One region of the Anaerotruncus massiliensis (ex Togo et al. 2026) genome, then DNA from elsewhere that is predicted to be linked to it. Evidence: predicted binding sites of a transcription regulator. Region 1 holds the regulator's gene; the other holds the start of a gene.
What was found. Region 1 encodes LexA, which represses DNA repair genes until DNA is damaged. Its sites were predicted from a motif close to CNAACANNTGTTNG; they were not measured.
Positions count from the first base shown of each region.

Region 2: uvrB (excinuclease ABC subunit UvrB) is a predicted target of LexA. The motif match lies at 17,335-17,348, and genes of this name have one in related genera.

Region 1 covers NZ_JAPJQF010000083.1:29-5,840, forward strand. Annotated here, with positions in the region: rRNA gene rrf (5S ribosomal RNA) at 31-147, shown strand; gene RCI06_RS13870 (GyrI-like domain-containing protein) at 266-733, shown strand; gene RCI06_RS13875 (Cof-type HAD-IIB family hydrolase) at 779-1,558, opposite strand; gene lexA (transcriptional repressor LexA) at 1,600-2,181, opposite strand; gene RCI06_RS13885 (heparan-alpha-glucosaminide N-acetyltransferase domain-containing protein) at 2,513-3,301, opposite strand; gene RCI06_RS13890 (DUF4358 domain-containing protein) at 3,541-4,044, opposite strand; gene RCI06_RS13895 (nuclease-related domain-containing protein) at 4,202-4,795, shown strand; gene RCI06_RS13900 (ATP-binding cassette domain-containing protein) at 4,807-5,812, shown strand, end outside.
Region 2 covers NZ_JAPJQF010000001.1:23,312-48,960, reverse strand. Annotated here, with positions in the region: gene RCI06_RS00240 (TVP38/TMEM64 family protein) at 1-74, opposite strand, end outside; gene RCI06_RS00235 (DUF4364 family protein) at 315-902, shown strand; gene RCI06_RS00230 (hypothetical protein) at 1,004-1,393, shown strand; tRNA gene RCI06_RS00225 (tRNA-Ser) at 1,527-1,618, shown strand; gene RCI06_RS00220 (oxaloacetate decarboxylase) at 1,910-2,797, shown strand; gene RCI06_RS00215 (isocitrate/isopropylmalate dehydrogenase family protein) at 2,844-3,932, shown strand; gene RCI06_RS00210 (LysR family transcriptional regulator) at 3,942-4,886, opposite strand; gene RCI06_RS00205 (tripartite tricarboxylate transporter substrate binding protein) at 5,084-6,109, shown strand; gene RCI06_RS00200 (tripartite tricarboxylate transporter TctB family protein) at 6,214-6,687, shown strand; gene RCI06_RS00195 (tripartite tricarboxylate transporter permease) at 6,711-8,207, shown strand; gene RCI06_RS00190 (NAD(P)/FAD-dependent oxidoreductase) at 8,298-10,178, shown strand; gene RCI06_RS00185 (oxaloacetate decarboxylase) at 10,199-11,065, shown strand; gene RCI06_RS00180 (aconitase/3-isopropylmalate dehydratase large subunit family protein) at 11,095-12,342, shown strand; gene RCI06_RS00175 (3-isopropylmalate dehydratase) at 12,339-12,821, shown strand; gene RCI06_RS00170 (MFS transporter) at 12,868-14,091, opposite strand; gene trxA (thioredoxin) at 14,332-14,658, opposite strand; gene RCI06_RS00160 (RluA family pseudouridine synthase) at 14,744-15,709, opposite strand; gene RCI06_RS00155 (RadC family protein) at 15,939-16,628, shown strand; gene RCI06_RS00150 (hypothetical protein) at 16,665-17,189, shown strand; gene uvrB (excinuclease ABC subunit UvrB) at 17,398-19,404, shown strand; gene uvrA (excinuclease ABC subunit UvrA) at 19,424-22,240, shown strand; gene rd (rubredoxin) at 22,351-22,509, shown strand; gene RCI06_RS00130 (FprA family A-type flavoprotein) at 22,575-23,777, shown strand; gene miaB (tRNA (N6-isopentenyl adenosine(37)-C2)-methylthiotransferase MiaB) at 23,903-25,318, shown strand; gene RCI06_RS00120 (pyridoxamine 5'-phosphate oxidase family protein) at 25,338-25,649, shown strand, end outside.

The DNA of each region.
Region 1 (5,812 bases):
TCTGTTCGAGCCAGACAGGGGGAGCCATTCGTTGGTGCATATGACGCTGAGGTCCCACCCGTTCCCATCCCGAACACGGAAGTTAAGCTCAGCGGTGCCGAAAATACTTGGAGGGAGACTTCCCGGGAAGATAGGACTGTGCCGGCGCAAAAAGCAGCAACAGCAATGTTGCTGCTTTTTCTTTTTCCCGGCCGCGGGCCCTTGCACCGGGGGGAGCGGAGTGATAGGATGAAAGAGAGCTGAAAAAGAACGGAGCGGATGCGATATGGCCAACCTGACCGTTACGCTGGAAACGATGGAAGCGCAGGAAATCCACGGCGTCTGGGGCAAATCGAGCGACCGGACGGTCTCGAAGGATATCCCCCGCCTCTCGGCGGAATATTATCAGGCCGTCGGGAAAAAAGAGGGGGAGGTCCTGCCCCTTTATGTCCTCTCCCGGAATTACGACCCGCGGACGGAGGCGTTCGAGCTTTTGATTGCGGGGAATTTTGCGGCCCCGCCGCTCGCCGCCTTCACGCTGGAGGCGGGCCTTTACGCGCGGATCACCGTCCGCCCCAAGCTCGGGTTTCTGTGGGGCCCGGCGGTGGGGGAGGCCAAGCGATATTTCTATACGAAGTGGCTTCCCGGGAGCGGCTATGCGGCGCGCAACCTGGAATATGAGCTGCACACCGAAAAGAGCGTGGGCAAAGCCCCGTCGATCGACCTGCTCTTCGCGGTCCGCGGCAAGGACTGAGACCCAACGGCTAAAAAGAAGCCCCCCTTGCGGGGGGCTTCTTTTTTAGATGACGCCGAACCGGCGCAGCGCGTTTTGGATACCGTCGTGGTCGACGTCGTCGGTGACGTCGTCGGCGGCCTGCCGAACCTCCTCGCCCGCGTTTCCCATCGCGACGCCCACGCCCGCGAAGCGCAGCATCTCGATGTCGTTGCCGCCGTCCCCGAAGGCCATCGTATCCGAGGCCGGAATGCCGAAGTGGGCGAGCATCTTTTCAATCCCGATGCGTTTGGAGCCGCCGCGCGGGGTGATGTCGGAAAAGTAGGGGCTCCACCGGGTGGCGGCGCAGCCGGGCATCCGCGAGAGGGGGTAGGACTCCTCCTCGGGGGTGAGGAAAAAGTTGAGCTGGTAGACGTCGTGGTGGAGCGCGCGGTGGTAGTCCGCCACCTCGGGCAGCGGAAGATTCACCGCCTTGTGGGCCGAACGCATGTTGTCGTCGATCCGGTTGGCGTAGATCCGGTCCTTCTCCATGAAGAGGCAGGGGAAGGGATCGCGGTCGAGCAGCTCCACGAGTGCGCGGATGTCGGCGGGGGGCACGCAGTTCTGGTGGACCATGCCCTCCCGCGTATAGCAGTACTGCCCGTTGAGCGTGATATAGCCGTCGTAGGGGAAGTCGCCGAGGATGTGCCCCTCCTGCATGACGGAGGTGTGCCGCCCGGTGGCGATGAAGAGGAGGACCCCCTTCCGGCGTGCCTCGTCGAGCGCGCGCCAGGTGCTTTCGGGGATGCGGTGGGTCGAAAAGCTCACCAGCGTCCCGTCGATGTCAAAGAAGATTGCCCGAATCAAGCAGAAACCCCGCCTTTCCGCCGCCCTCGGCGGCAAAAGTTTCAGAACTCCCGGTAGAGGGCGGCCACCCGCCCGAGGACGACCACATGGTCGGTATAGATCGGCTCCATCGCGTCGTTCTCCGGCTGGAGGCGGTAGCCGCCGTTCTCCTTGTAAAAGCGCTTGACGGTCGCCTCGTCGTCCACCAGCGCGACGACGATCTCGCCGTTGCGGGCGGTCTCGCAGCGCCGCGCCACGATCAGGTCGCCGTCGAAGATGCCGACGTTGATCATGCTGTCCCCCCGCACCCGCAGGGCGAAGAGCTCCTTCGCGTCCCCGTGCAGCGCGACGGGCAGGTAGTCCTCGATGACCTCCTCCGCCAGGATCGGCTGTCCGGCGGCCACCGTGCCGACGACGGGGACCCGCGTCACCTCGCTGTGGGGCAGGCGGATCGAGCGGTTGAGGTTGTCCTCCCGCAGGATGTACCCCTTCTCCTGGAGGCTCGTGAGGTAGCGGTGCACGGTCGAGGTCGATTTGATCCCCAGCCGCGCGCAGATCTCCCGGACGCTGGGGACCACGCCGGCGTCAATCGATGTGCGGATAACCTCGAGAATGTCGGCCTCCCGCGGTGACAACTGCTGCATATGGGCACCTCCCGCATGGTTTGTTTTCGGTTCCAGTATAGCAGAAGACGTCCCAAAATGCAAACGTATGTTCTAAAAACTTTAACAGGATGAAACGGGTGTTACCAATATTCAAATTTCGTTTATAAAAAGAGTGACTTTTTTTTAAAAAGTAGCCATGAATCCTTAACAAACCACCCGGAAAAATGGTTATAATAAAGATGTACTCAAGATTAGCCGCAAACATTTTGAGTATCTCTACCCTCCTCAAAACACACCTCAAACAGCTTGGACCGGATGTTGCAGAGCATCCGGCCCTTTTTTTGCGCCGCGAGGGGTCCGGGCCGCCCGCTCAGATGGGCAGGCCGAGCACGCCGCGTGCGAGCCAGACGAATGCGCCGAGCAGGAGGACGAGCACCGGCTGGTGCAGCAGGTAGATCCAGAGGCTTTTGCGCCCGACCGTCTGGAGGGCGGGAAGGCGTCCCCGGTAGCAGAAAGAGGGCAGCCTGCCCGCGCGCGCCCACACCCCGAGATAGGACCCCGCGAAAAAGAGAAGGGTCCAGGGGAGGATGGGGAAGTAGTCGGCGGATTCAAACCAGGGCTGGGGAAACCCGAGGGGGAAGAGCCAGGGGCTGGCGGTGTACCAGCTTTCGGGCAGCTGCGCGGCGAGGGGCGGAAAGCCGAAGACGCCGTCCGGCACCCTCCGGCAGAAAAAGAAGAGGGTGAAAAAGAGAAGGAACCCGGCGGCGGTGGGAATCCGGTCGAGCAGGGGGCGCAGCAGCGCGAAGAGGACCATGCTCGCGCCGAGCAGGTGGAGGATGCCAAAGCGGTCGGGCACCATCGGGAGCAGGCCGGTGACGAGGGTGATGAGCAGCCCGCAGGCGAAGCAGGCGAGCCCGCGCCGCAGGTTGCTGCGGGAGTAACGGGAGACGGCGCCCGAAATGAAGACGAAGAGCCCGGCGAAGAGGGGCTGCAGGAACTTCTGGAGCAGCGGCGCGTCGAAGATGGGGATGCTGACGCCGTAGACGGCGATCAGGTCGAAGGCGCCGTGGTAGATGACGACCAGCAGGATGGACAGGCCCCGCAGCTCGTCGAAGAGCAGGACGCGGCCGGGTTTCCCGGCGGAGTGGGACTGGGGCATGGCGCAAACCTCCTTGGCGAAAATGGAAAGGAACCACCGGTTCCGGCGGCGCGGCCGAAAACAGGAAAAAATTCCCTGCCTGCATTATAGCACAGCCGCGGGCTTTTGGGGAACTTCCGGCGGCAAAACGGCGGAAAACCCGCCGAAAGCCGGGGCGGGCGCGGGCCCGTCCTCCGGACAGGATAGCATGTCCGCGCCGCGAAAACGCGGCAAAAAAGGGGCCTCGCGGCCCCTTTCCCTCAAATCTTCGGAATGTACTGGTCGATGACGTCCCGCGCGGCGTCGGTGTCCGCGAGCATGAGCATGATGAGATAGCCGCCCTGCTCATAGATGACCGCGTCCTGCGCGATCTGGTGGGCGTCGTAGACGTCGTAGTTTTCAAACTCCTTGGCGCGGTTGAGCTTCACCTGCTCGAGCGCGTCGCGCACCTTGGGTTCCATCCCCTCGGACGGCTTGAGGATGAAGACGTCGGCCAGCCCGAAATCCCCCGAGGAAAAACGCACCCAGTAGCTGTCGAGCATCGAGACGTCGAGGAAAAATTTATCGGTCAGGTCGTCGTCCGACGCGTCGGCGAGCCCGCGGACGGTCACGTTCTCGTAGATTTTTTCGATCGCCGTTTCCGGTTCGGCGGTCTCCACAAGGGGACCGGCGCTTTCGACGGCGGCGTCCTGCCCGGGCCCCTCCGAACGGCAGCCCGTCAGGCAGAGGAGCAGCGCGCAGAGGAGCGCGATGGTTCTTTTCAAGGCGGAAGCCTCCCTTCCGGCCGTTTCGGCACCTTTTAAGTATAACGGATTTCCCCGGTTAGTCAAGCGGGCCGCCCGGGGCGCCCGCGTTCTTGCAAAAACCGCCGCGATTTGCTATCATTAGCAAAGGCGATTCTATAGGGAAAGGGCGTTGGACATGGATACGTTTTGGGGACTTTTGATCTTTTTCGGCGTGGCGGTGCTGGCCGCCGGCGCCGCGCTGGTGCTCTACAAAAAACTGCACCCCCGCACGGAGGATTCGGAGCGTAGGAAGGTTTCGCGCGCGCTGCGCAGTTTTGCCGCGCCGCGCGGCTACAAGGTGATCGACAGCCCCGTGCTCGTCTCGAACGGGCTTTCCGGCTGGGCGGATCACATCCTTGTGGGTTATTTCGGCGTTCTGCTCGTCTATGACCTCTGCTACGCCGGGGAATACTTCGGCGGGCCCGACGAGGAGCAGTGGGTCATCGCGGACGAAGGCAAGCGGTATTCGGTGCCCAACCCGCGCAGGGCGGCGGCCCAGTGCTCCGGCCGGGTGCTCACCCTCTGCCGGGACGCGGGGCACCGGGTGCCGGTCGAGCAGGTGGCGGTCATCACCTTTAACGGCAAGAAGACGATCAGCTATATCAAATCTCCGGAGGTCATCAAGATGGGCAAGCTGCGCGGCTACCTGAACCGCGCGCGGTTCGACGAGGACCGCGGGGTCAATGTCGAGGCGGTGACGGCGGTGCTGGAAGCCGCCCGGAAGAATTGAGGGGAGTAGGGATGGAAGAACGGTATCTGCTGGAACTGCGCGGCGTCAGCCGCCGCATCAGCAGCGAATTTTATCTGCGGGGGATCAACCTTGCGCTGCGCCCCGGCGAGGTGCACGCGCTGGTGGGGCGCAACGCCTCGGGCAAAAGCACCCTCTTTTCCACGATCATGGGCGTTTTTACGCCCGACAGAGGGCAGGTGCTGATCGACGGGCAGCCCGCCGAGATCCGAAACACCTCCGACGCGGTCAAAAACGGGCTGATCCTCGTGGCGCAGCACCAGCAGATGTTTGCGAACCTGCCGGTCTATGAGAACCTTTTTTTCGGCAACGAGCTGCGCATGGGCGGCAAGCTCGGGCTGGTGGACAACAGGCGGATGCTCCACCGGTGTGAGGAGGTCTTCCGCCAGATGAACGTCCAGATCGACCCGCGCGCGCCGATGGGCAACCTCACCGACGCGGAACGCCAGCTCACGGCGATCGCCCGCGCGATCGTCACCGACGGGCGGATCATCCTGCTGGACGAGCCCTCCACCCACCTCAACGAGAGCGAAAAGCAGCGGCTTTACGACGCGATTGCCGGGCTCAAGCAGGAGGGCCGCGCCTTCCTGATCATTTCCCACGACCTGAACGAGGTGCTCGCGGTCGCGGACACGATCTCGGTCATGGAGGACGGGGAGATCGTGCGCAGCGCGCCCGCCGGTGAATTCGACGAGAAGGCGCTGATTGAGGCGGTCTACGGCATCAAGTCGGAAAACATCTATTACCGCGAGCGTCCGGAGGCCGGGAAGGAGGTCCTGCGCCTCGAGGACTTCTCGGGGCCGAACTTCTCCGGCGTGAGCCTTTCGCTGCGCGCCGGGCAGGTGACCGCGTTCATGGGCGGCGCCCAGTCGGGCAAGCTCAGCGTCGCGCGCAGCCTCGCGGGACTCGGAAAGACGACGGGGAAGATCTTCTTAAACGGCGCCCCGCTGGAGATTCCCTCGCCGATCACGGCGGTGAGGGCGGGCATCGTGCTCGCCT
Region 2 (25,649 bases), on a different contig from region 1:
ACCAGGACGAAGCCCACGGCGGCCGCGATCAGCTTTCGGTATTGCTTTTTTTCTTCTGGGGTAAGGTTTTTCATCGTCACATCTCTTTTTCCGGAAAGTTCCTTTTCCTATCCAACGAGATTCCCCGCCCCTCCGCTTCAAACGGATGGGAAATCCGGTTTCAACACCAATATAACATGTTTGCGCGGAAAAGCTGTTTCAGGATTGTAAATTTTGCGGGAAGCGTGGAAAACGGGTCAGGCAATAGGTTTTGCTTTTTCCTCCGAAATATTGTATCATAGGGAATGGAAATCGACGACTGTGGGGTGGAAATTTTGTACGAAGGATTCCGGGCGGGCGTGGAGCCGGGCGGGCTGACCACCGACTACGAGATCAAGATCCTGATCTGCCACGTCCTTAAGCACATCGAACGGCCGATGCCCGTTTCCGCCCTGATCGAACTGTTCGTGGGCGAGGGGATCGGCAACTATTTTGAGGCGGCGAGCGCGGCGGCCGCGCTCGTCAAGAGCGGGCACATTGCCATCGGCGGCTGCGAGGGGGAAAAGTGCTACACCCTGACCGACCTGGGAGAGAGCGCCGCCGGGACGTTCGAGAAAACGCTTCCGCTCAGCGTGCGGGAAAAGGCGGTGGACGCCGCGAACCGCTACTTCATCCGTAGGGAACGGCGCGCGCACAACAAGGCGGAGGTCCAAAAGGCGGACGACGGGTACCTTTTGACGCTGACGATCACCGACGTGGGCAGCGACCTGCTGAAATTGACCATCCTTCTGCCCGACGAGGAGACCTGCGGGCGGATCAGGGAGCGGTTTTTGGACGACCCGATCGTGGTCTATAAGGGGGTCGTGGCCTCCCTGACGGGCAGCTTTGAGAACGTCGGCGCGCTGCTGGACGACGTGGAGTAAACCCCGCGAAGCCGCATCAGACGGGCAAAACTTGACAGAAACGACAGAATCGGTTACAATAAATTTTACGCAAAAATCTGATTGGAAACGGGGGGAAGTTTTTGCTCAGAAAGCTGATGCTCTATCTGATGGTTTTGGCGACGGCGGTCAAGTTCGCGTCGCTGGCATATGTGTTTACGACAGATATTGAACGGCTTCCGGTGGCGGTGTACGTCTCGACCGGGATTGTCGTCCTCTTTGGGCTCTTTTTGATCTGCAAAAACATTGTGAAGCGGGTCGGCAGGAAGGAGCTCGCATCCTATTACGGCTTGTCGGCGGCCGCCGTCTTCTTCAACCTGATCTTTATGAAGATCTTCAGCCGCGCGGAGATCGCCACGCTCGATCTTCTCATCCTTGGCACCATGATGGATATCCTCGTCGGGGTGGTCTTTGTGGTGCTGACCGTGCGGGAGCACAAATATGTGCGCATTAAGATGGGAACGGACTCCTGAGGGGGTTGAAACCGTCCGCATTGGCGGGCGGTTTTTTCATGCAGAAAAATTGGCAAAATTTTTTAGGGCAACATATTGCTTTTTTGCGATCTGCGTAGTATAATAATCAGGTGCCAATCGCGCGGACAACTCTGGAGATGTCGCCTAGCTGGTCGAGGGCGCACGACTGGAAATCGTGTAGGGGTCAAAAGCTCCTCGAGAGTTCGAATCTCTCCATCTCCGCCAAAAGAACCTGTCTTTGATGATCATCAAAGACAGGTTCTTTTCTGTTTCTACGGCATCCATCAAAGCTGCTTTCCGACCCATGGGGGCGGGAGGGCGGCTTTTTTCTTATAATGCTTGCAAAATGGAATCGACTTTGAAAAAATCAATAACTTTGGGTTATTAATTGGATGTAAAATATGTATTTTTAATTGTTGAAGATAGAGTATACAATAAACATGAACAAAAAGCGCGCTCATACAACAAATAAAATATGGAAATCGCGACATTACAAAAGTATGGGGAGAAAAAGATATGATACAAGTCGATCGGGCACTTAAGTTCAGAAAACTGCTGGAATCGGGCAAGACGCTCTGCTGTCCCGCGGTATATGATCCGCTGTCAATCCGACTGGCGGAGCGCAACGGCTTTGAGGCCGTCTTTGTCAGCGGCTCCTCCATGTCCTGCGAAGTGATCGGCACCTCCGACGTGGGCGTCTTGTCCTATGGGGAATACCGCAATACGCTCTTAAACATGCTGTGCGTTTCCTCCATTCCCATGGTTGTGGACATCGATACGGGCTTTGGCGGGCCGGTCACGATTCTGCGTACCGTCCGGGAATATGAGCAGATGGGAATCGCGGGGGTCATGATCGAGGACCAGACGTTCCCCAAGCGGTGTGCCTATTACGACGGGCTGCGGGTGGCCCCCGTCGAGGAGATGAAAATTCGGATCGACTCGGTCCTTAAGGCGCGGACAGATTCAAACTTTTTTCTCTTGGCGAGAACGGACGCGGCCGCCGACAACACACAGGGAATGCAGGAGGCGCTCCGGCGCGCGAGGCTGTACCGGGAGTGGGGGGCCGACGGCGTATTCATCAGCACGCCAAAGAGCGAAAGCGACCTGATTCAGATCGGTCAGCTCGGATTTCCCACGGCGGTGTGCATCACCGAGGGGAGCCCGACGGGCGACTACAGCGTCGCGGATTTTGAACGGATGGGAATCCAGCTCGCGTTTTTCCCGCAGTCTCTGACACGCTCCTGCATCCGCACAATGCAGCTGGTGCTGAGCGAGATGCGGGCGAAGGGGCGGACAAACCACCTCGGGGATATCTTCTGCACGCAGGAGGAGCGCGCGAACAGCACCGGGCTGGAGTCCTATATGGATTTCGAGGCGTCCGTGATGCGGGGCCGTGCGGAATAACCCGCGCGTCCCTGCTTGGAGAGTGAAAAAGGAGGCTGTACAGGCCATGGCAGAGTATAAAATCGGAATTTTAAACGGCGACGATATCGGGCTTGAGATCGTGCCGGTTGCCGTCGAGGTGCTGAAAACGGCGGTGAAACGCTATCCGGAGATTCAGATCGAATGGGTGCCTCTGCCGATCGGGTATCCGTCCTTCCTGGAGCACGGGACGACCCTCCTGCCGGAGGTCCGGGAACGGCTTTACACGCTGGACGGGTGGATTCTGGGGCCGATCGGACATATGGCCTACCCCAAGGATCAGCCAAACTGCTTCAATCCGCACCCCATCCTGCGGCGGGAATACGATCTGGTGTCGAACATCCGCCCGGCAAAATCCTATGCGGAGATTCCCTGCATCAATCCGAACGTCGACCTCGTCATCATCCGCGAAAACAACGAGGGCTTCCAGCCGGACCGCAACATGTTCCGCGGGACCAGCGACTGTATGCCCACGCCCGACATGGCGCTTTCGCTGCGGGTCATTACGAGACGGAACAGCACGCTGGTGGCAAGGGAGGGCTTTGAACTGGCCCGACGGCGCGGCGGGCGCAAAAAGGTGACTGCGGTCCATAAGAACACCGTTTTCAAGCTGGGATGCGGCCTCTTCATCGAAGCCTGCCGGGATGTGGCGAAGGAATACCCGGACATCGAGTTTGAGACGGTGGTGGTGGACACCTTCGCGATGAAGATGCTGATGCGGCCGCAGGATTACGACGTCGTCATCACCACCAATATGTTTGGGGATATTCTCTCCGACGAGGCCGCGGGGCTCGTCGGCGGGCTCGGCATGGCGGCGGGACTGTGCGCCGGCCCGCAGTACTGCATGGCGCAGGCAACACACGGCTCGGCGCCGGACATCGCCGGCAAGGGGATCGCCAATCCGTTCGCGATGATCAAATCGGCGCAAATGATGCTCAACTGGCTCGCCGGGCGCAAGCAGGACGCGTCGGCCTTAAAGGCGGCCGCCGAGATGGAGCGGGCCATGGAGGCGGTGCTTTCCGACAAGGCGTCCGTCACGCCCGATTTGGGCGGGACCGCCTCCACGCTGCAAATGGGACGGGCGGTCTGCGGCCTGCTCGAAGCGGGAGACCTTTAGCGCCGGGCCTTATTCTCCGGCGAAAAACTCCCGGCAATAGTCCTGCATAATCCGGATAAATTCCTTTGCGTATTTCGTGAGATGCGTCTCCTGGCGGTACATAATGCTGAACTCCGTATACGTCCGCTGTAGCGGGTGCGCGCCGACCGAATAGAAGTCGAGCTTCGACTGGTGACAGGCGTTGCCGATAGTGAAAAAGCTGGGTACGAACACGATGCCCAGACCGGCGACCGCCATACGGAGAGCGGTTTCGATGTTGGCGGTCACAATGGTTTTCGCCGGCACAAACTGGGACTGCGCAAAGAACTGGTCGGCCATGAAGCGGGTGTGATGCCCCGGCTTCAAGAGAATGAAGCACTCGTTGAGCACCTCTTGCAGTCCCAGCCAGGGATGGGCCGCGTCGCCGGAGCGGACCGCCCGCTCCTTTACCGGATGGTCCTTGGGCAGGCCGAGCAGAAATTCTTCCCGGAAGAGGGGAAGGGCCGTAAATTTATAAATATTCGTTACCGGGCCCTTGGCGATGACGAAATCGATCAGCCCGCTCGCAAGCTGGGTTTCCAGATTGTAGGAGTTTTCCTCGAAGAGCAGAAGCTCGACGTTGGGGTACTTCTGGCGGAACCGCGCGAGGGTTTCCGGCAGAAGCAGCGGGCTCCGGGTGAAAGAGGTGCCGATCCGGAGGGTGCCGTGGATCATGTTGTCGGAGTTTAAAAGATTGCGCGACATGGTTTCGTAGATCTCCATCATCTTGCGGGCGGCCTTCGCGTAATGCTTGCCGGCGTCCGTCAGGATGATGCTGCGGCCGGTGTTCTCCAGCAGGTTGGTGTCCAGCGTCTCCTCCAGCGTTTTGATGTATTTACTCAGCGCCGGCTGCGAGATGTACAGGTGCTCCGCCGCCTTTGTGATCGTACCGTATTTTTCGATCGCCAGAATATAGTTCAGTTCCTTGAGCAGCACACTAGCACTTCCTTTCCTTGATCAGCCGAATCGATAACTCCAGTTTAATATGAACTGCGCTTTTTTTCAAGACGTGACGAAAAAGGAGGGACTTGAAACCCAAAACGGTTACGACCGCTGTATACGGGCGCTTTTCGCTTTCAATCGGACAACCGTTACACACAATCACAAGAGTAAAGGGAGAAGGAGATTTTTAAATGAAAAAGCTGTTCAGCGTAGTACTTTGCCTGACGATGATCCTAAGCCTGGCGGCCTGTGGAGCGGGCGGGAACGCCGAAACCGCGCCGTCGGCTCAGCAGGCCGCTCCGGCGGCCTCGGGAAGCGCCGCGGAGACGGAGGGATGGGTCCCCACGAAGCAGGTCGAGATCGTCACCCATTCCGGCGTCGGCGCGGGCGGAGACCTCATCGGGCGTGCGATCATCGAGGCGACGCAGGGTCTGGTCCCGCAGAACATGTTCATGCAGAACAAAAAGGGAAGCGCGGGCTCGAACGTCTGGGCGTACGTCAAAGAGGGGAAGACCGACGGCCACACGCTGATCGTCGGCACGCCCACCAATTTCCTGTGGTACTACAACGCGAATAACGGCATGCATCCCACGGAGGACCTTGTTCCGCTGGCGCGTTTCCAGCTTGAGCCTCAGGTGCTGGTGGTCCATAAGGACAGCCCCTACCAGGACATCGCCTCCTTCCTTGAAGCCTATAAGGCGGGCAACGCGACCATCGCCGGCGAAGCCAGCGGCGGACCGGCCTGGATGTGCGCCACGATCATGGCGGACACCCTGGGCTGCGGCACCAGCTACATCCCCTACACGGACGGCGGCGAGGCGCTCACGGCGCTGCTCGGGAAGAATGTCGACGCAGTTTTCGGCCAGCTGGGCGAGGTCTATGACCAGCTCGCGGCGGGCGAGGTCCGGGCGCTGGCGTTCGCGGAAGACAAGCGCGTCGAGCAGTTCCCCGACATCCCGACACTTACGGAATCCGACGTGGACTTCGTATTTCCCCAGTGGCGCGGCCTCTTTGTGCGCAAGGGGACTCCTGATGAAGCAATCGAATATTGGGAAAAAATCTTTGCGGAATCCTCCCAGTCGGAATCTTTCCAGAAGTGGCTTGCGGATTCCGGTTCCCTTGACGGCTGGATGGGCCACGAGGAGTTTCTGGAGCTCTGCAAGCAGCAGGATAAGACCGTAAAGGAAATCATCGCGAAATACGGCACGGGCGAGTAATCGCTTTTGACTTTCAAAACCGGCGTGAGACGGCTCCGGGCGGCGGGCCGCCCGGAGCCCCGCCGGAGGGCGCGCAACTTCAACGTTAGGGAGGACCATGGTCCATGAAGAAGAAAAAATACGTAGATATCATATCGGGCATTCTGCTCATCGCGCTGGGCTCGATATATTTCTACTCCGCAACCACCCTGCCCGAGGCGCTGACTACGGAGCCGCTGGGACCGGCGGGCTTCCCTCAGTTTTTGGCGGTGGTGCTGATCGCTCTGAGCCTGTGGATTTTAGTCAAAGCGATTTTGGACAAATCCGAAGAGGCGAATTCCGCGACAAAATTCACCCCCAGGGACATCCGGTGCCTGCTCCTTGTGATCGGCATGATGGTGCTGTATGTCGCGGGAATCCAGTTGCTTGGCTACACGGTATCCACCTTCTTATTTGCGGCGGTCTGCTTCTGCTTGATGGGAGCTTCCTGGAGAAAACCGACGGGCGTGCTGATCCCCTCCGCTGTGATAGCCGTTGTGTGCTATTTGCTGTTCAAGGTTCTTTTCAACGCGGATCTTCCCCGCGGCCTGCTAATTTGATGGTACGAAAGGAGCAGCTATAAATGACAACGATGCAGCTTTGGGGAGAAATCTTCTCCGCGTTTTCCATTCAGAGTGTTCTCTGGGTCTTTGCCGGCGTTGCCTGGGGGATTTTCGGGGGCGCCCTGCCGGGCGTTACCGCCTCCCTCGCCATGTCGCTCATCCTGCCCTTTACGATCGCGCTGGAGCCGGTGCAGGCGTTCATGCTGCTGGCCGCGGTCTACGTGGGCGCGGAATACGGCGGCTCGATCCCGGCGATTCTGGTCGGCGTTCCGGGCACCCCCGCGAACGCGCCCACCGCGCTGGACGGGCGGCAGATGCACTTAAACGGCCACAGCGGCAAGGCGCTGGGCTATTCGCTGACGGGCGGCTGCTTCGGCAGCTTCTTCGGCGGGATACTGGGCGTTTTCCTGCTCGGCCTTCTGGTGAAAATTTCGCTGATGCTGGACGCGTCCGCCTTCTTTGCGCTCGCGCTCTTCGGACTCTCGGCCGTCATCAGCATGTCGAAGGGGAACATGGCGAAGGGCTTTATCTCCATCATCCTGGGAATCATGCTCGGCAGCATCGGCGCGGACAACTTTACGGGGATGCCGCGCTTCACGATGGGGATGATCCAGCTGGGCGACGGCGTCAGCGACGTGCCGGCCGTGGTCGGCTTTGTGGCGGCGGCGGAGCTGTTCGGCCAGATCATCCAGCAGATTCAGGAGAAAAAACTGGTGTCTCCCATGCTGGGCAAGCTGGACTACACCTTCGTGACGATCAAGGAGTTTCTGGCGACCATCAAGACCGCGATCGTCAGCATGATCATGGGCATCGTGGTCGGCGTCATGCCCGGCGCGGGCCCCACCATCGCCTCGTTCATCGCGTATAATGAGGGCCGCCGGATTTCCAAGGACGGCGACAAATTCGGCACCGGCGTACCTGACGCCATTATTGCGCCCGAGGTCGCCAACAACGCCTGCGTACCCGCGGCGGTCGTGCCGCTGCTCTCCTTCGGCATCCCTGGCTCCACATCGGCGGCCATCATGCTGGGGGCCATGGTCATGCATGGGATGCGCCCCGGCCCGCTGCTCGCACAGAACAATCCGGAGGCGCTCGGCGCGGTGTTCCTGGGCATCCTGCTGGCCTGCCCCTGCCTGCTGATCGTGGGGCGGCTTTTCTTAAAGCCGTGGGTGAAGGTGACCGCGATCCCGCCGCATTACCTCAATACGATCATCCTCTGCCTGCTGGTGGTGGGTTCCCTTGCTCTGAACGAAGGCATTTTCGCAGTGGGGATTCTGATCGTCTGTTCCTTCCTCGGCTATCTGATGAAGCTGGCCGGCTTCAACCCGGTGGCGACCGTCCTAGGCTTTGTGCTCGCGCAGCTGGTGGAGGACAATCTGCGCCGCGCGATGCTGCTTTCCAAGGGCTCGCTGATGACCTTTGTGGTGCACCCCATTACGCTGGTGCTGCTGTTGCTCACCGCGGCGTCCGTGGTATTCGGGCTGATGAAGGGCAAAAAGGCAAAACAGCAGGCTTGATGCCGCAGCCTGATTAGAAACTTTACGCAACCAGCGGGGGCCGCAGCACTCGGCTGCGGCCCCCGCCGCGTCTTTACGAAAGGAGTCACTATGACACATGCATTGGAGCCGATCCGGATCGGAACGGTTCAGCTCAAAAACAGGATCGTTTTCCCCTCCATGTGCGTCTTTTTCTGCGACGCCGAGGGCTATATCAACGACGTGATGACAGAGTACGTCCGGGAGCGCGCACGGGGCGGCGTGGGGCTGCTCATCATCCCCGGCAGCCCCCACGGCAAGGTGGGCCCAGGCCGCCCAGCCCTCTCCCACAACGGCTATATCCCCGGATGGAAACGTCTGGCCGACGTCGCGCACGAGCATGGCGCAAAGCTCTTTTGCCAGCTCCACCCGGCGAAATTCCAGGCCGGAAGGGGATATACCATTGAGGACATCAACGATTTTACGCCGGAGTATATCCGCGGCCTGATCGACAGCTACGCCGCGTGCGCGGCGCGCGCGCGGCGCGCGGGGGTGGACGGGGTCGAAATCCACGGCGCGCACGCGCACGAGGTGGCGCAGTTCCTCTCGCCGTTTTACAACCGGCGCCAGGACGAATACGGCGGCTCGACCGAAAGGCGCGCGCGGTTCGCGGCGGAGATCGTCCGAGGCATCAAACGGGAAACCGGCGCGGATTATCCGCTGATCTTCCGGATCAGCGGGGACGAGCTGGTGGAGGGCGGAAGGCGAATCGAGGAGACGGCCGCAATCGCCGGGCTCCTTGAAAAAGCGGGCGCGGATGCGATTCATGTCTCCTGCGGCATGCCGGAATCGGAGTATGCGATTTCCGCGCCGATGGACATGGAGGACCTTTTTAACGCCGACAACGCGGCGCGGGTGAAGGCGGCGGTTTCCATCCCGGTCATCGCGGTCAACCGCATCACCGACATGGAGGAGGCGGACGCCGTCATACGGAGCGGGAAGGCGGACCTGGTCGCCATGGCGCGGGCGAACCTCGCGGACCCGAACATGATCGCGAAGTACGAGGGGCGGGTCGCGGGCCCGGTCAGGCGCTGCATCGGCTGCAACCAGGGGTGCCGCGACGCGGCGCTCTATAAAAAGATCCGCTGTATGCAAAACGCCCGGCTCGGCTTTGAGACGACACTCAACTTTGCCGCGGCGACCGAGGCGGAAAAGGCGCAGAAAATCCTGATCGCCGGAGCGGGGCCGGCGGGGCTGGAGGCCGCTTACGACCTTACCCTGCGGGGATTCCGGCCTCTGGTGTACGAGAGGGAATCGAAGCCCGGGGGGCTGATCAATCTGGCGGCGCTGCCCCCGCAGAAGGAACGGATGCGCGAAATCACGAATTTCCGCGTGGCCGCGCTGGAAGAGGCCGGGATCGCCATCCAATACGGCTCGGAGGTCACCCCCGAGCTGCTGGAGCGGGAGAGGCCGGACGTGCTGATCGTGGCCACGGGAAGCGTCGCGGCCGTCCCGCCCATCCCGGGGATCGACGGGGAAAACGTCGTAACCGCGGACGAGCTCCTGTCAGGGCGAAAGCCCCTGCGGGGAAGCCATATCGTAGTGCTGGGCGGCGGTCTTGTGGGGTGCGAGGCGGCGGATTATCTGGCGGCCGCCGGCCGCCGGGTGGAGATCGTGGAAATGACGGACAAGCTCGCGGACGGGCTCAACCAGAGCAGGCGGCGCTTCCTCTTAAAGCGCCTGTCCGAGCACGGCGTAGCGGCGCACCTTCTCACAAAGGCGGAGCGCGTCGCCCTGCCGGAGGTGCGGGTTTGCAGCCAGAATTACAGCTATGCGCTGGAAGGGGTCGACGGCGTCGTGGTTGCCGCCGGACGCAACCCGCAAGACCGCCTGAGCGCGTGGGCGAAGGAACACCTGCCCGGAACGCGGGTCTTTGTGATCGGGGACGCCGGGCGGCCGGGCGTCGCGCTGGACGCGATTCATCAGGGCGCCCGCGTGGCGGCGCAGATATGACGAAAACGGAGGGATAGCTTTTGAATAAGCGTTTGACGCTCAAAAATATGCTGGGGGACCGGGAAACCTATTTTGTCCCCGGCGTCTTTGACTGCATCGGCGCGCTGGCGGTCAAGGCGTCCGGCTTTCAGGCGGCGCTGGTTTCCGGCAACGCGGTTTCCGCCTCGGCGCTCGGTCTGCCGGACATGGGCCTGCTCACGATGACCGAGGTGGTCGACGCCTCCTCGCGGATTGCCCGCTCGGTGGACATCCCGGTGATCGCGGACGCGGACACCGGCTATGGCCAGCCGCTCAACTTTATGCGCACGGTGAACGAATTTGAACGGGGCGGCGTCGCGGGCATCCACATCGAGGATCAGGTCAGCCCCAAAAAATGCGCCTATTACGGCGGTACGCACGAAATCGTCCCCGTGGACGAATTCCTGAGGAAGCTGAAGGCGGGGATCGACGCGCGGGAAAACCCGGACTTCTGCATCATCGCGCGCACCGACGCCATGGTGAGCTACGGCAGGGAGGAGGCCGTGCGCCGCGCCAACAAATATCTGGAGGTGGGCGCGGACGCGGTGTTCGTGGTGGGATGCTCCACGCTTGAGGAGGTCGGGATGGTGGCGCGGGAGGTCTCCGGGCCGGTGGTGGTGAACGTCAACGACATAAGCGAGCTGAATCGGTACTCGCAGGAGACCTTCCGGCAGCTTGGCGTCAAGCTGGTGCTCTATCCGGCCACGCTGCGCTCCCTCTTTCTAAAGCAGGCGCTGGACACGATGAAGCACCTCTATGAAAACGGGAATACGGCGGACAGACTGGACCGGCTTGCAACGCTTCCAGAATTTCAGAAGGCGACGAAGGTGCCGGAATACGAGGCGTGGGAGTACCAATATGCAAAATGAACGCGGCGGCCGCCGCGAGGGGGTATAAAATGGCTACTGCAGTTGAAAAAATCTTTTCCGCGAAGGCGGGCAGGCCGGTCAAAGCGGGAGATATCGTGGTTGTGGAGGTGGACGCCTGCATGATTCACGACGTCAACGGCCCGACGGCGGTCAAAAACTTCGCGCAGATCGCAAAGACGGTCAAATCCCCGGCGCACCACCTGATCGTCCTGGACCACTTTGCCCCGTGTCCGAACGCGGCAGCCGGGAATAACCACCTTCTTCTCCGCCGCTTCGCAAAGGAGCACGGCATCCGGTTGGTGGACGTCTGCAAGGGCGTCTGCCACCAGAAGATGCTGGAATCCGGTAAAGTCAGGCCCGGCGGGATCGCAGTGGGCACCGATTCGCACTCCTGCACCTACGGCGCGCTAAACGCCTTCAGCACCGGCGTGGGCGCGGCGGAGGCGGCCGTCATATTTGCCTGCGACCAGTGCTGGTTCAAGGTCCCCCCGACCATCCGGGTGGAGTTTGTGGGAAAGCTGCCGCGCAAAATCCTGGGCAAGGACCTGGCGCTGGAGCTGCTGCGCATATTGGGTGAGGCGGGCGCGTCCTACCAGTGCATGGAGTTCGGCGGCGAGGCGGTGGCGGACATCAGCTTCGACAGCCGCGCCACGCTTTGCAACATGATGATCGAGGCCGGGGCAAAGGGCGCGATCATGCCGTGCGACGAGGTGACCCGGCGGTGGCTCGCGGCGTACGGAGTGACCGGAGAAGCGGGGGTGGAACCGGACGGCGACGCGGAATACAGCCGTAGGATCACCATCGACGTCTCGCAGATGCGGCCGCTGGTGGCGGTGCCTCCGTGCATCGACCACGCGGTCGCGGCGGAGGAATTGGAGAAGGTTCGGGTGGATCAGGTCGTGATCGGGTCCTGCACGAACGGGCGCTACGAGGATATCGCGCTCGCGGCCGAAATTCTCCGGGGGAAACGGGTGGCCGACGGCGTCCGGCTGCTGGTCTATCCCGCTTCGCCGGAGGTGGAGGCGGCGCTCAAGGCGGGCGGACATCTGGACGCGCTCACTTCAGCGGGGGCCTCCGTCTTCCCGCCGAGCTGCGGCCCCTGCGCGGGAATCCACGGAGGCCTGCTGGGGGACGGCGAGGTGGCGGTCTCGACCACCAACCGAAACCTGAACGGACGGATGGGGAGCAAGGATGCGCGGATTTATATCGCTTCTCCGCTGGTGGCCGCCTGTTCGGCGCTGTGCGGATTTATCACAGATCGGGAGGTTTTGGGATGAAGGGGAAAGCGGTCGTGCTGGGTGACAATGTGAACGGGGACCAGATCATCGCGGGCAGCCGCCTCGCCGGCGGAAAGAACGAGACGGAAGCTGTGCCGTATCTCTTCGAGGCGTGCAGGAGCGATTTCTCCTCCGTCTATCAGCCGGGGGACATCCTGGTCGCCGGTGAAAATTTTGGCTGCGGCTCTTCCCGGGAGCAGATCATCCTGGTAATGAAGGCCGCCGGAGTTCGGTGCGTGATCGCAAAGTCGTTCAGCCGACATTTCTACAGAGGCGGCATCAACATGGGAATCCTCCCGCTGATCTGCCGGGCGGAGATTCGGGAGGGGGACCTCGTGGAGGTGGACCTCGAAAAAAGCTGCATCCGGGTAAACGGTTCCGATCCGGTGGCCTTCGAGCCCTTTCCGCCGCAGGTCGTTGGATATCTCACGGAGGGCGGCCTGCTCGGCTATTACAAAAAACACCATACGCTGCGATAAAAAACCCGCCTGCAAGCGAACGCTTGCAGGCGGGTTTTTCGTGTTTTCAGCCGTGCGCCGGCTTTCGCAGCGTCAGCAGCGCACTGATGCCGGTGACGGCGAAGAGCACGATCCCCGACAGGAAGAACCAAAGCGGCACGCCGAAGCGTTCGGCGACCGGCCCCGCGATCAGAAGCCCCAGCGGCATGGCCAGCGACATCATGCTGCCCAGCAGAGAGAAGACGCGCCCCTGCGCCTCGTGGGGGACGGACTCCTGCATGTAGGCCATGAAGGGGATGCCGTAGAGGTTCCCGCTGGCGCCCATGACGGCGCAGAAGACCGCGAAGGGCCAGAAAAAGACCATGTCGCTTGGAAGGATTCCGCAGAGCAGGGTGCTTGCCGCCAAACCGAGCAGGCCGAGGTGGATGACAGAAAACTTGTTTTTGATCGTTCCTACCGCGCCGAGGCCTGCGGCGCTGAGCATCATACCCGCCGCGTAGAGCAGCTCGACGAGGCTTGCGTGCCAGGCTGTCGCCTGAAAATGATCGCTTGTCATCAGCGGATAGAAGGAGGAGAGCGGCATGTAGAAGATCATCCCCACGCACACGCAGAGGGTGAGGGTGAAGAGTCTGCGGTCGCGCAGGAAGACGGCCGCGCCATCCCGCATCTCCCGCAGGAAATGCGGAAGCTCCTGCCCGGCGCGCGGGGGATCGGGGATCTTCACCACCGCGACCGTGACGCTCGCCGCGACTGCGCCCGCCAGGTCGGAGAGCAGGATGACCGGAAGCGGCAAGGCGGCGTACATCGCGGCGCCGAGCACCGGCCCGAGCATAAAGGCGCCCGACTGCATGAACTGGCTCCAGCCGTTGGCACGGACGAGCTGGTCCCGGGGCACGAGCATGGGGATCGCTGCCTGGATCGCGGGGGTGTGGAAGACGTTCCCGACCGCCCGGATGCCCAGCACGAGGCAGGCCGACCAGAAGGGCGGCCTGCCAAGCAGGAAGACGCCCGCGAAAACGGTCGCGACCAGGCCCATGAAGAGGTCCGCGGAGATGATGACCGTCTTGCGCTTGAGGCGGTCGACCCACACCCCGACGAACGGCCCGAGCACCAGCTGCGGCAGGAAGGCGAAGAGCCCCGCCAGCGCCATCGTCATGGGGGAGGAGCTTTCGCTGGCGAGCCACCAGATCAGCGCGAACTGGACGGCGCTGCTGCCGATCAGCGAGACGGTCTGCCCGGCCGCGATCGTAAAGAAGCCGCGCTTCCAGCCGTGAGGCTTCGATTGTTCCATAAAACCTCCTTTTATTTGCCGGACGGTCAAAAAAACGCAGACACGCGCCCGCCCGGCTGTGTTTGCGTCCGTGGTCGAAAGACGGCCCGCCGCACCGTACGGCGGGCCCTCCGGAGTTTGTGAATGGAATTCCATTATAGCAGGCCGGTTCCGTTTGTCAAGAAGGTTTTTCAAGGGGGACGGATGCGCGCAAAAAAGGCCCCGCCGGCGGTGCCGACGGGGCCTTTCAGCCTCCGGGAATCAGATCGCGCCCGACTGCTTGAGCCACTCCTCGATCTGGAACTTGGATTTGGCGGCGACGAGCGGTTCGTTCTCCTTGCCGCCGCGGAAGAGCAGCAGGGTGGGGATGGTCATCACCGAGAACTGCTGCGCGAGCGAGGGCACGTCGTCGATGTTCACCTTGGCGAACCGGATTTTGCCCTCGTAGGCCGCGGCGAGCTGGTCGAAGATGGGGGCGAGCATCCGGCAGTAGCCGCACCAGGGCGCCCAGAAGTCCACGAGAACGGGCTCGCTCGATTTCAGGACCTCAGCCTCAAAATTGTCCGCTGTGATCGTTAAGATATTCATATAATCATCCTTTCCGGTTCATTTTCTTCTATCTGTAATTATAATCATTACAGATAATTTGTCAAGCACTTTTTCAAAAAAAGTGCTACCGGAGATTCCCGGAGAGGAACTCGTCGCGGAACCACACCTTCTTCGCCTCAAAGCTCCTGCCGTTCAGATAGTCGAGGGGGCCCGCGCCGCCCTGGAACCGGAAGGTGAGCTTGTAGGAGTAGAGAGCCTGGAACTGGTAGCCGGTGCCGTGGTTGTCGCGGTTGCGGCCGTACTTGGCGTCGCCGAGCAGCGGATGGCCGATGGAGGCGAGGTGTGCGCGGATCTGGTGGGTGCGGCCGGTCAGCAGGTCGACCTCCAGCAGGGAGAAGCGCCCGTTCTCGCCGAGCACGCGGTAGTGGGTGAGGATGGTGCGGCCGCCCGGCACGGGATGGTCGCAGACGGTGACGGTGTTCGCCGCGCCGTCCTTGACGAGGAAGCCCTTGAGGGTGTCCGACCGGTGCGGCATCGTGCCGTGCACGACGCAGAGGTAGAGCTTTTGCAGCTCGCGGGCCTTGATCTTTTCATTGAGCACCCGCAGGGCGGGCGCGTTTTTGGCCGCGATGACGATGCCGCCCGTATTGCGGTCGATCCGGTTGCAGAGGGCGGGCGTAAAGCTGTTCTCCCGGGCGGGGTCGTACTCGCCCTTTTGGTAGAGGTAGTGGAGGATGCGGTTGATCAGCGTGTCCGTCTGACCGCCCTCGTCCTCGTGGACGAGCAGGCCGGGGCGCTTGTCCGCGAGGAGGATGTTTTCATCCTCGTAGAGGACGTCGACCGTGGGCGGGACGGAGAGGAAGGCGGGCGCGCCGGGCGCGCCGCCGAAAAACTCGTCGTTCAGGTAGAGGGAAAGCCGGTCTCCCTCGCACAGACGGGTGGAGATCTCGCACCGCTTGCCGTTGAGCTTGATCCGCTTGGTGCGGATGGATTTATAGAGCAGGGCCTGGGGCAGCAGCGGGACCGCCTTGGTCACGAACTTGTCCACGCGCTGGCCCGCGTCGTTTTGATTGATGACGAATTCCCTCATGGCGAACCTCCGCAGCCCCGATGGTCGAAGGGGCCTGTAAATCAATGGCCGCGCGGCGTTGAAACCGCCCGCGGCGGGGGCGACCGGATGTGAGCGGATTCCCCGCGCTTATTATAGCACACAAGCTCCGCCGGCGAAAGCCGGGAAAAATCGACGGGGTCTAGGCAAACAGGAATTATTTTGTTATAATATGTACTAAGATACTGGAAACGCGGGCGGTGAAGAGCGGATGGCGAATGTGCACGAGGGACACAGGCAGCGGCTCAGGGACCGCTTCTTAAAGGAGGGGCTGGACGGCTTCGCCCCGCACAACGTGCTTGAACTGCTCCTCTTTTACGCGGTGCCCCAGCGGGACACCAACGAGCTGGCGCACCGTCTGCTCGCGCGTTTCGGATCGCTTTCCGGCGTGCTGGACGCGGATTTCGACGAGCTCTGCCAGGTGGAGGGGGTCGGCGCGAACGTTGCGACGCTGCTCAAGCTGGTGCCCGGGCTCGCGCGCCGGTACCTCGATGACTATGATGAAAACGGAGTGGTCCTCGCCACGATCGAAGAGGTGGGGACCTTCCTGCGGCCAAAGTTCATCGGGCGCAACAACGAGATGATCTTTCTGCTCTGCATGGACAGCCGGGGCGGCGTCGTCTACGGCGATTTCATCGCGGAGGGCAGCATCAACGCCGCGCCGATGTACACCCGCAACATCCTCGAGGCCGCGATGCGCAGCCATGCGGTGTCGGTGATTCTCGCGCACAACCATCCGCGCGGGCTCGCGCTTCCGTCCAACGCGGACATGCTCGCGACGCGCGCGGTCTTTGACGCGCTGGCGGCGGCGAAAATCCGTCTTGCCGACCACCTGATTTTTGCGGGGTCGGATTACGTTTCGATGCGCGATTCCGGTTTCTTTTCCTTTGAGCGGCCTTAGGGCTTATTCTAATTTTGTGAGATGGAGGGACCACAGATGGAGTCAGGAAACCTGGGGGCGGTCAGCCCAACCTCCGTTTGGGTATTTGTTGACAGCACGGAGGACCACGACCTGAACGGGCGGCTGGCCTCTCCGGCCTTCGGTATTACGACGTTTTCCGGGGTGCTTGCGCTGATCACCCGCATGGAGCAGTTTTATAATGAAAAACGGTTCCCGCAGAGCTCCATGCAGATCCGCTCGTTCCATAAGAAGAAACGGGGAAAAACGGCGGAGGAAAAGCCGTCTGTCCCGGCGGCGGAACAGCGCGGGGACTTGGAGGAGATGCTCGCCCGCATCGGCATGGAGGAGCCCGGGAAACGGGCGACGTTTGTGATCAGCGTGCTCTTCCGGCAGAACGCCACCTGGCAGGGGACGGTGCGCTGGCTCAACCGGGACCAGACCCAGCGGCTCCGCAGCACGCTCGAACTGATCTCGCTGATGGAGGACGCGCTCTCCCGGGGCGGCGCGTCCGACGAGCCGGGCCGGTGGCGGGAATCCGCGGACAAAACAGAAAACGGATAACGATGGGGCGCTTCCACTTTGGAAGCGCCCTTTGCGCGCCGCGCGGCTGGCAGAATCTTTCGGCGGCGGGCATTTGAAATCATGTCGAAACTGTGGTAAAATAAACTGTTGACTTTTGATGGAAAAGAAGCTACACTAGATGAATCGAACATCTGTTCTCTTGAACGCGTCAATCGATTGATCTGACGGCCCAAAGCGGGGGAGGTATATGGAAGAAGGAAAATTCGAGCTGGTCGCCCCCTACAAACCGACGGGGGACCAGCCGCGGGCAATTGAAAAGCTGACCGAAGGCGTGCTGGCGGGCAGGAAGGAACAGGCCCTGCTGGGCGTCACAGGCTCGGGCAAGACGTTCACGATGGCAAACGTCATCGCAAACGTCAACCGCCCGACGCTTGTTTTGGCGCACAACAAGACGCTGGCCGCGCAGCTGTGCAGCGAGTTCCGGGAATTTTTCCCGCACAACGCTGTGGAGTATTTTGTCAGCTACTACGACTACTACCAGCCGGAGGCCTATATCGCCCACACGGACACCTATATCGAAAAGGATTCGGCGATCAACGACGAGATCGAGAAGCTCCGTCACTCGGCGACCGCCTCGCTCGGCGAACGGCGGGACGTGATCATCGTGTCGAGCGTCTCCTGCATCTACACGCTGGGCGACCCGATCGACTACCACAGCATGGTCATCTCGCTGCGCACGGGAATGCACAGGGAACGGGACGAGCTCATCAAAAAGCTGGTGGAGATCCAGTACGAGCGCAACGACATCAACTTCGTGCGCAACAAGTTCCGGGTCCGCGGCGACGTTGTGGAGATCTTCCCCGTCTATTCGGGGGATACCGCCGTGCGCGTCGAATTCTTCGGGGACGAGATCGACCGCATCACCGAGATCAACACGCTGACCGGGGAGGTCAAGAACGTCGTCAGCCATGTGGCGATCTACCCGGCCTCCCACTACATCGTGCCGCCCGAGAAGATGGCGGCCGCGATCGATGAGATCCGCCGCGAGAGCGAGGAGCGGGTGGCTTATTTCAAGGAGCGCGGCAAGCTGATCGAGGCGCAGCGGATCGCCGAGCGCACCAACTACGACATCGAGATGATGCAGGAGATCGGCTTCTGCAAGGGGATCGAGAACTATTCCCGCGTAATTTCGGGCCGCGCGCCGGGCAGCACGCCCTACACGCTGCTCGACTACTTCCCGAAAGATTTCCTGCTCTTCGTGGACGAGAGCCACGTCACGCTGCCGCAGGTGCGCGGCATGTACGGCGGCGACCGCTCCCGCAAGCAGAGCCTGATCGAATACGGCTTCCGGCTGCCGTCCGCGCTCGACAACCGACCGCTCAACTTTGACGAGTTCTACCAGAAGCTCAACCAGGTCGTCTTCGTATCGGCGACGCCGGGCGAGTTTGAGCGCCAGAAGAGCGCCGAGATCGTCGAGCAGGTCATCCGTCCGACGGGGCTCTGCGACCCCGAGATCGAGGTGCGCCCGGTCGAGGGGCAGATCGACGACCTGCTCTCGGAGATCAACCAGCGCGCCCAGAAGGGGGAGCGGGTGCTCGTCACCACCCTCACCAAGAAGATGGCGGAGGATTTGACCGCCTACATGGAGAACATGGGGGTGCGCATCCGTTACATGCACCACGACATCGACACGATCGAGCGGATGGAGATCATCCGCGACCTGCGCCTGGGCGAGTTCGACGTGCTGGTCGGCATCAACCTGCTGCGCGAGGGCCTCGATATCCCGGAGGTGTCGCTCGTGGCGATCCTCGACGCGGACAAGGAGGGCTTTTTGCGCAGCGAGACCTCCCTTGTGCAGACGGTCGGACGCGCGGCGCGAAATTCCAAGGGCAGGGTCATCATGTACGCGGACAGCGTCACCGAGTCGATGGAGAACGCCATCCGCGAGACCTACCGCCGCCGGGAAATCCAGATGGCCTACAACAGGGAACACCACATCACCCCGCAGACGATCAAAAAGGACGTGCGCGACATCCTCGAAATCTCGACGAGGGACGAGGTCGAGGGCAAAAAGGGCAAGCGCGGAAAGAAGCTCAGCCACAAGGAACGGGAGGCGCTCATCTCCAAGCTGACGCTCGAGATGAAGAACGCGGCGAAGATCCTCGAGTTCGAGCACGCGGCCTACCTGCGCGACAAGATTGCAAAGCTCAGGGCGGAGGACGAGCGCGCCCGCCCCAGCAGGCTGCCAAAATAAAGGAAACGGAAGATAGACTATGGCTTTGGATAAAATCGTTATCAAGGGTGCCCGGGAGCACAACCTCAAGAATATTGACATTGAGATTCCGCGTGACAAGCTGATCGTCTTTACGGGACTTTCCGGCTCGGGCAAGAGCTCGCTCGCGTTCGACACCATCTACGCGGACGGCCAGCGGCGGTATGTCGAGAGCCTGTCGAGCTACGCGCGCATGTTCCTGGGGCAGATGGAGAAGCCGGACGTCGACAGCATCGAGGGGCTCAGCCCCGCGATCTCGATCGACCAGAAGACCACCTCCAAGAACCCCCGTTCGACGGTCGGCACCGTTACCGAGATTTACGACTACCTGCGCCTGCTCTACGCGCGCATCGGCGTTCCGCACTGTCCCGTCTGCGGCCGGCCGATCGAGCAGCAGACGGTCGACCAGATGGTCGACCGGGTGCTCTCGCTGCCCGAGGGGACGAAGGTGCAGGTGCTCGCGCCCACCGTGCGCGGGCGCAAGGGGGAGCATATCAAGGAGTTCGACGCCGCGCGGCGTTCGGGCTATGTACGCGTGCGGGTGGACGGCAACCTCTACGACCTCTCGGAGGAGATCAAGCTCGAAAAGAACAAGAAGCACACGATCGAGGTGGTCGTCGACCGGCTCGTGATCAAGGAGGGGGTCCGCTCCCGCCTGGCCGATTCGCTCGAAACGGCGATCGGGCTGACGGGAGGCATCGCGATCGTCGACGCGGAAGGGGAAGAGATGACCTTCTCTTCCAATTACGCCTGTCCCGACCACGATATCAGCATTGAGGAGCTCACCCCGCGCATGTTCTCCTTCAACGCCCCCTACGGCGCCTGCGAGAAGTGCACGGGTTTGGGCACCTTCCTCAAGGTCGACCCCGAGCTCGTCATCCCCAACAAGCGCCTGACCATCCGGGAGGGCGCGATCCGCGCCTCCGGCTGGTACTACGCCGAGGGCGGCATCGCGCAGATGTACTACGAGGGGCTCGCCGCCCACTACGGCTTTTCCCTCGACGTGCCGGTGAAGGACCTGCCCAAACAGGCGGTGGAGGTCCTGCTCTACGGGACCAAGGGGGAAAAGATCCTCATGCACCGCGAGGGCGGGTCGATGAAGGGCTCCTACTACACTGATTTCGAGGGGATCGTCAACAACCTCGAGCGCCGCTTCCGCGAGACGAATTCCGCGTGGATGCGCGAGGAGATCACCACCTGGATGAACAGCGTCGAGTGCCCCGTCTGCCACGGCAACCGCCTGAACGATACCGTGCTCGCGGTGACGGTCGGCGGGCTCAACATCAGCGAGTTCTGCCGGCTGTCGGTCGTGGGCGCGCTTGACTTTCTCGACCATCTCGAGCTCACCCCGCGCGAGCAGATGATCTCCGAGCTCGTGGTCAAGGAGATCCGCGAGCGGCTGGGATTCCTGCGCAGCGTCGGCCTGGAATACCTGACGCTGGCGCGCTCGGCCGGGACCCTCTCGGGCGGCGAAAGCCAGCGCATCCGGCTCGCGACCCAGATCGGCTCGTCGCTCATGGGGGTGCTCTACATTCTCGACGAGCCGTCGATCGGCCTGCACCAGCGGGACAACGACAAGCTGATCGCCACCCTCAAGCGGCTGCGCGACCTCGGCAACACGCTGATCGTCGTCGAGCATGACGAGGACACGATGTACGCGGCCGACTACATCGTCGACATCGGCCCCGGCGCGGGGATCCACGGCGGCGAGGTGGTCTGCGCGGGCACGGTGGACGAGATCAAGGCCTGCCCCCGGTCGATCACCGGGCAGTACCTTTCCGGGGCCAAGCGGATCGGGGTGCCCGCGGAGCGCCGCAGGGGCAACGGGAAGAGCCTCAAAATCGTCGGCGCGGCGGAAAATAACCTCAAGGAGATCGACGTGGAGATCCCGCTCGGAATCTTCACGGTGGTGACGGGCGTCTCCGGTTCGGGCAAGAGCTCGCTGATCAACGAGGTGCTCTTCAAGCGCCTGACGCGGGAGCTCACCAATCCGCGCGTCAAGCCGGGCAGGCACGAGGACATCCTCGGTATGGAGAACGTCGACAAGGTGATCGACATCAACCAGTCGCCGATCGGGCGCACCCCGCGCTCCAACCCGGCGACCTATACCGGCGTGTTCACCGACATCCGCGAAATCTTCGCGCAGACGGCCGACGCCAAGATGCGCGGCTACAAGTCCAGCCGCTTCTCCTTCAACGTCAAGGGCGGCCGCTGCGAGGCGTGCGAGGGCGACGGCATCGTGCGCATCGAGATGCACTTCCTGGCGGACATCTACGTGCCCTGCGAGGTGTGCAAGGGCCGCCGCTACAACCGCGAGACGCTCGAGGTGAAATACAAGGGAAAATCGATCTACGACGTGCTCGAAATGACCGTCGAGGAGGCGCTCGCGTTCTTCAAAAACGTGCCCAAGATCGCGCGCAAGCTCCAGACCCTCTACGACGTGGGGCTCGGCTACGTCAAGGTCGGCCAGCCCGCGACGACCCTTTCGGGCGGCGAGGCGCAGCGGGTCAAGCTCGCGACCGAGCTTTCCAAGCGGCCGACCGGGCGCACCGTCTACATCCTTGACGAGCCGACGACCGGCCTGCACACCGCCGACGTGCACAAGCTGATCGACGTTTTGCAGACGCTGGTGGACGCGGGGAATACCGTCATCACAATTGAGCATAATTTAGAGGTGATCAAAACCGCCGACTACATCATCGACCTCGGCCCCGAGGGGGGCGACGCGGGCGGAACCATCGTCGCGGCCGGCACGCCGGAGGAGATCTGCAAGGTTCCGGAGTCCTATACGGGGCAATACCTAAAAAAAATGTTATAAATTTATCAAATTTGTGCGGTTTGGGGCTTTACAAATAGTACACCAATATGGTATATTTGTGGCAGAAACAGCGGGAACCGCTGAAAACCGGTATAAAGGAGTTTTGTGACATGAAAAAGTATGTATGCAGCATCTGCGGGTTCGTCTATGATGAGGAGAAGGGCTATCCCGAGGAGGGCATCGCGCCCGGGACCAAGTGGGAGGACGTGCCCGCCGATTTTGTCTGCCCGCTCTGCGGCGTCGGCAAAGAGCAGTTTGAAGCGGAATAAGGAACGACGCGTGACCATTTGACCTGTCAAATGGTCACCTCGTTTGTATACAGGAGGAAACCAAAATGGCAGCAGTGAAAATTACCGACCGCATCTACTCCGTCGGAATCCTGAACCCCAACATGCGGGTGTTCGACATTGTCATGACGACCGACTACGGCACGTCCTACAACTCCTACCTGATCAAGGGGGACAGGAAGAACGTCCTGGTCGAGGCGTGCCACAAGACCTATTTCAAGCAGTATCTGGCCAACATCCGCGAGGTGATCGACCCCGAAAGGATCGACTACGTGGTGCTCAACCACAACGAGCCCGACCACTCGGGCAGCCTCGCGCAGCTGCTCGAATACATCCCCAACGCGACGATTATCGCGTCCAAAGCGGGGAGCATCTACCTGAAGAACATCACCAACCGCGGCGACCTTTCGGTGCAGGCCGCCAAGGACGGCGACGTGATCGACATCGGCGGGGCGACGCTGCGCTTCATCAACGCGCCCTTCCTCCACTGGCCCGATTCGATGTTCACCTGGGTGGAGGAGGAGAAGGCGCTCTTCTCCTGCGACTTCCTCGGCGCGCACTACTGCGAGCCCTACACCTTCGATTACAATATGGCCTATCCCTCCAAGTACGAGGCGGCCTTCAAAAACTACTACGACGCGATTTTCGGGCCCTTCAAGCCCTATGTGCTCGCGGGGCTTGAAAAGATCAAGGACCTGCCGGTGGAGCTCTGCTGTAACAGCCACGGACCGGTCCTCACAAAGGGCTGCCGCCTCGAGTACGCGAAGGAACGGTACGCCGCGTGGAGCCAGCCGCAGAAGGACGAGCGCCTGACGGTGCCCGTCTTCTACACCTCCGCCTACGGCAACACCCGCAAGATCGCCTCCGCGATCCGCGGGGGCATCCTGGAGGCGAAGCCGGACGCGGCGGTCGACTGCTTCGACATCATCGAACACGACATGGGCAGGCTGGCCGCGCTGCTCAATTCGTCCGACGCGTTCGCGCTCGGCAGCCCGACGATCAACGGCGACGCGGTGCCGCCCGCCTGGATGCTGCTGGCCCACGTCGACGCGGTCAACAACAAGAAAAAGCCGGTGCTCGTCTTCGGCTCCTACGGCTGGAGCGGCGAGGCGGTGCCCAACCTGTCCGCCCGCCTCGCGGGGCTCAAGATGAGCCTCTTCGGCGAGGGATACAAGGTCTGCTTCGTGCCTTCGGAGGAGGACCTCGCCAGGGCGAGGGAACTCGGCAAGGCGTTCGGCGAGTCGCTGTAACGTGTACGTCAGGAGAAAGGAGGGATTCCGCGGAATCCCTCCTTTCCTGTTTCCTTCCCTTGAAAAAAACCGTCGAAAATGATATGATAATACGGTATGCAAATTGATTTCGGGGAGGACGCGTTTTGGCAACGGAACAGGCGGCGGCATCGTCCGCACAGATCGCGCGGCAGCGGGAGTTCGCCCGGCAGGTGCAGGAGCTTCTGGCGCGGCGCTACGACCATCCCCCGGCGGCGTTCGTCCATTCGTTCGGCTGCCAGCAGAACCAGTCGGACGGCGAAAAGCTCTCGGGGATGCTCGCGGAGATGGGCTACGGCTTCACCGATTCCCCAAGTTACGCGGATCTGGTCATCTACAACACCTGCGCGGTCCGGGAAAACGCCGAGGACCGGGTGTTCGGCAACGTGGGCGCCCTCAAAAAGGTCAAGCGCGCCCGCCCGGGCATGCTGATCGGGCTCTGCGGCTGCATGATGCAGCAGCAGGCGGTCGCGGACCGGATTCGTGCGAGCTACCCCTACGTCGACCTCGTGTTCGGCACCCACGCGCTGCACACGCTGCCCGAGCTGCTCTTCCGGCGGCTTTCGGGGGAGCGGCGGCAGTTTTCGGTGGCGCCGGGGGACGGGGAGATCATCGAGGGGCTGCCGCTGCGCAGGGACGGCGCCATCAAGGCGAACCTGCCGATCATGTACGGGTGCGACAATTTCTGCACCTATTGCATCGTGCCCTATGTGCGCGGCCGGGAGCGCAGCAGAAACCCGGAGGACGTGCTGCGGGAGGCCCGGGAGATTTCCGCCTCCGGCTACCGGGAGATCACCCTGCTCGGCCAGAACGTCAACTCCTACGGCAAGGGGCTTTCCGAGCCGGTCGACTTTTCCGACCTGCTCGGCCGTGTCGACGCCGTGGAGGGGGATTTCTGGCTGCGGTTCATGACGAGCCACCCGAAGGACTGTACGAAAAAGCTGATCGATACGATCGCGTCGAGCGAAAAGGTCTGCCGCCACATCCACCTGCCGGTGCAGAGCGGCAGCGACCGGGTGCTCGCGGCGATGAACCGCCGCTATACGGCGGAGCGCTACCTCGAACTCATCGACTACGCGCGCGAGGCGATCCCCGGCGTCACCTTTTCGAGCGACATCATCGTCGGCTTTCCCGGCGAGACGCGGGAGGACTTTGAGGAGACCCTCGCGCTGGTGAGGCGGGTGCGCTACAACACCCTCTACACCTTCCTCTTTTCTCCCCGCACGGGGACGAAGGCCGCCTTGATGGACGACCCGGTCCCCGCGGAGGAAAAATCCCGGTGGTTCCGCGAGCTGCTCGACGCGGAGAGCGAAATCCGCGGGGAAATCCAGGCGGGGATGGTCGGCCGCACGGTGCGGGTACTCGCCGAGGGGGAGGGCCGCTCCGGCGGGGGCTGGCTCTCCGGGCGCACGGAAAGCAACGACATCGTCGAATTTACCGGCCCGCGCGAGGCGATCGGCCGGTTTGTGAACGTCAAGATCGAGCGCGCGCTGAACTGGGCGCTCTTCGGAAGCCTGGCGTGACAGGAGGCGGGGAGGAACCATGAGAAGGAAAGACAGGGAAGTGACCGATCCGGAGCGGATCGACGCGATCATCCGCGCCTGCCACTGCTGCAGGCTGGGTTTTTATGACAACGGGGAGGTTTACATCGTCCCGCTCGATTTTGGTTATGATGAAAAAGAGGGAAAACGGACCTTCTATTTTCACGGGGCCAAAGAGGGCCGGAAGATGGACTGCATCCTGAGGTCCCCCCGGGCCGGGTTCGAACTGGATACCGGCTACGAGCTCATCGAGGCGGAGGTCGCGTGCAGGAACTCCGCCCGCTACCGGAGCGTCGTCGGGACGGGGCGCGTC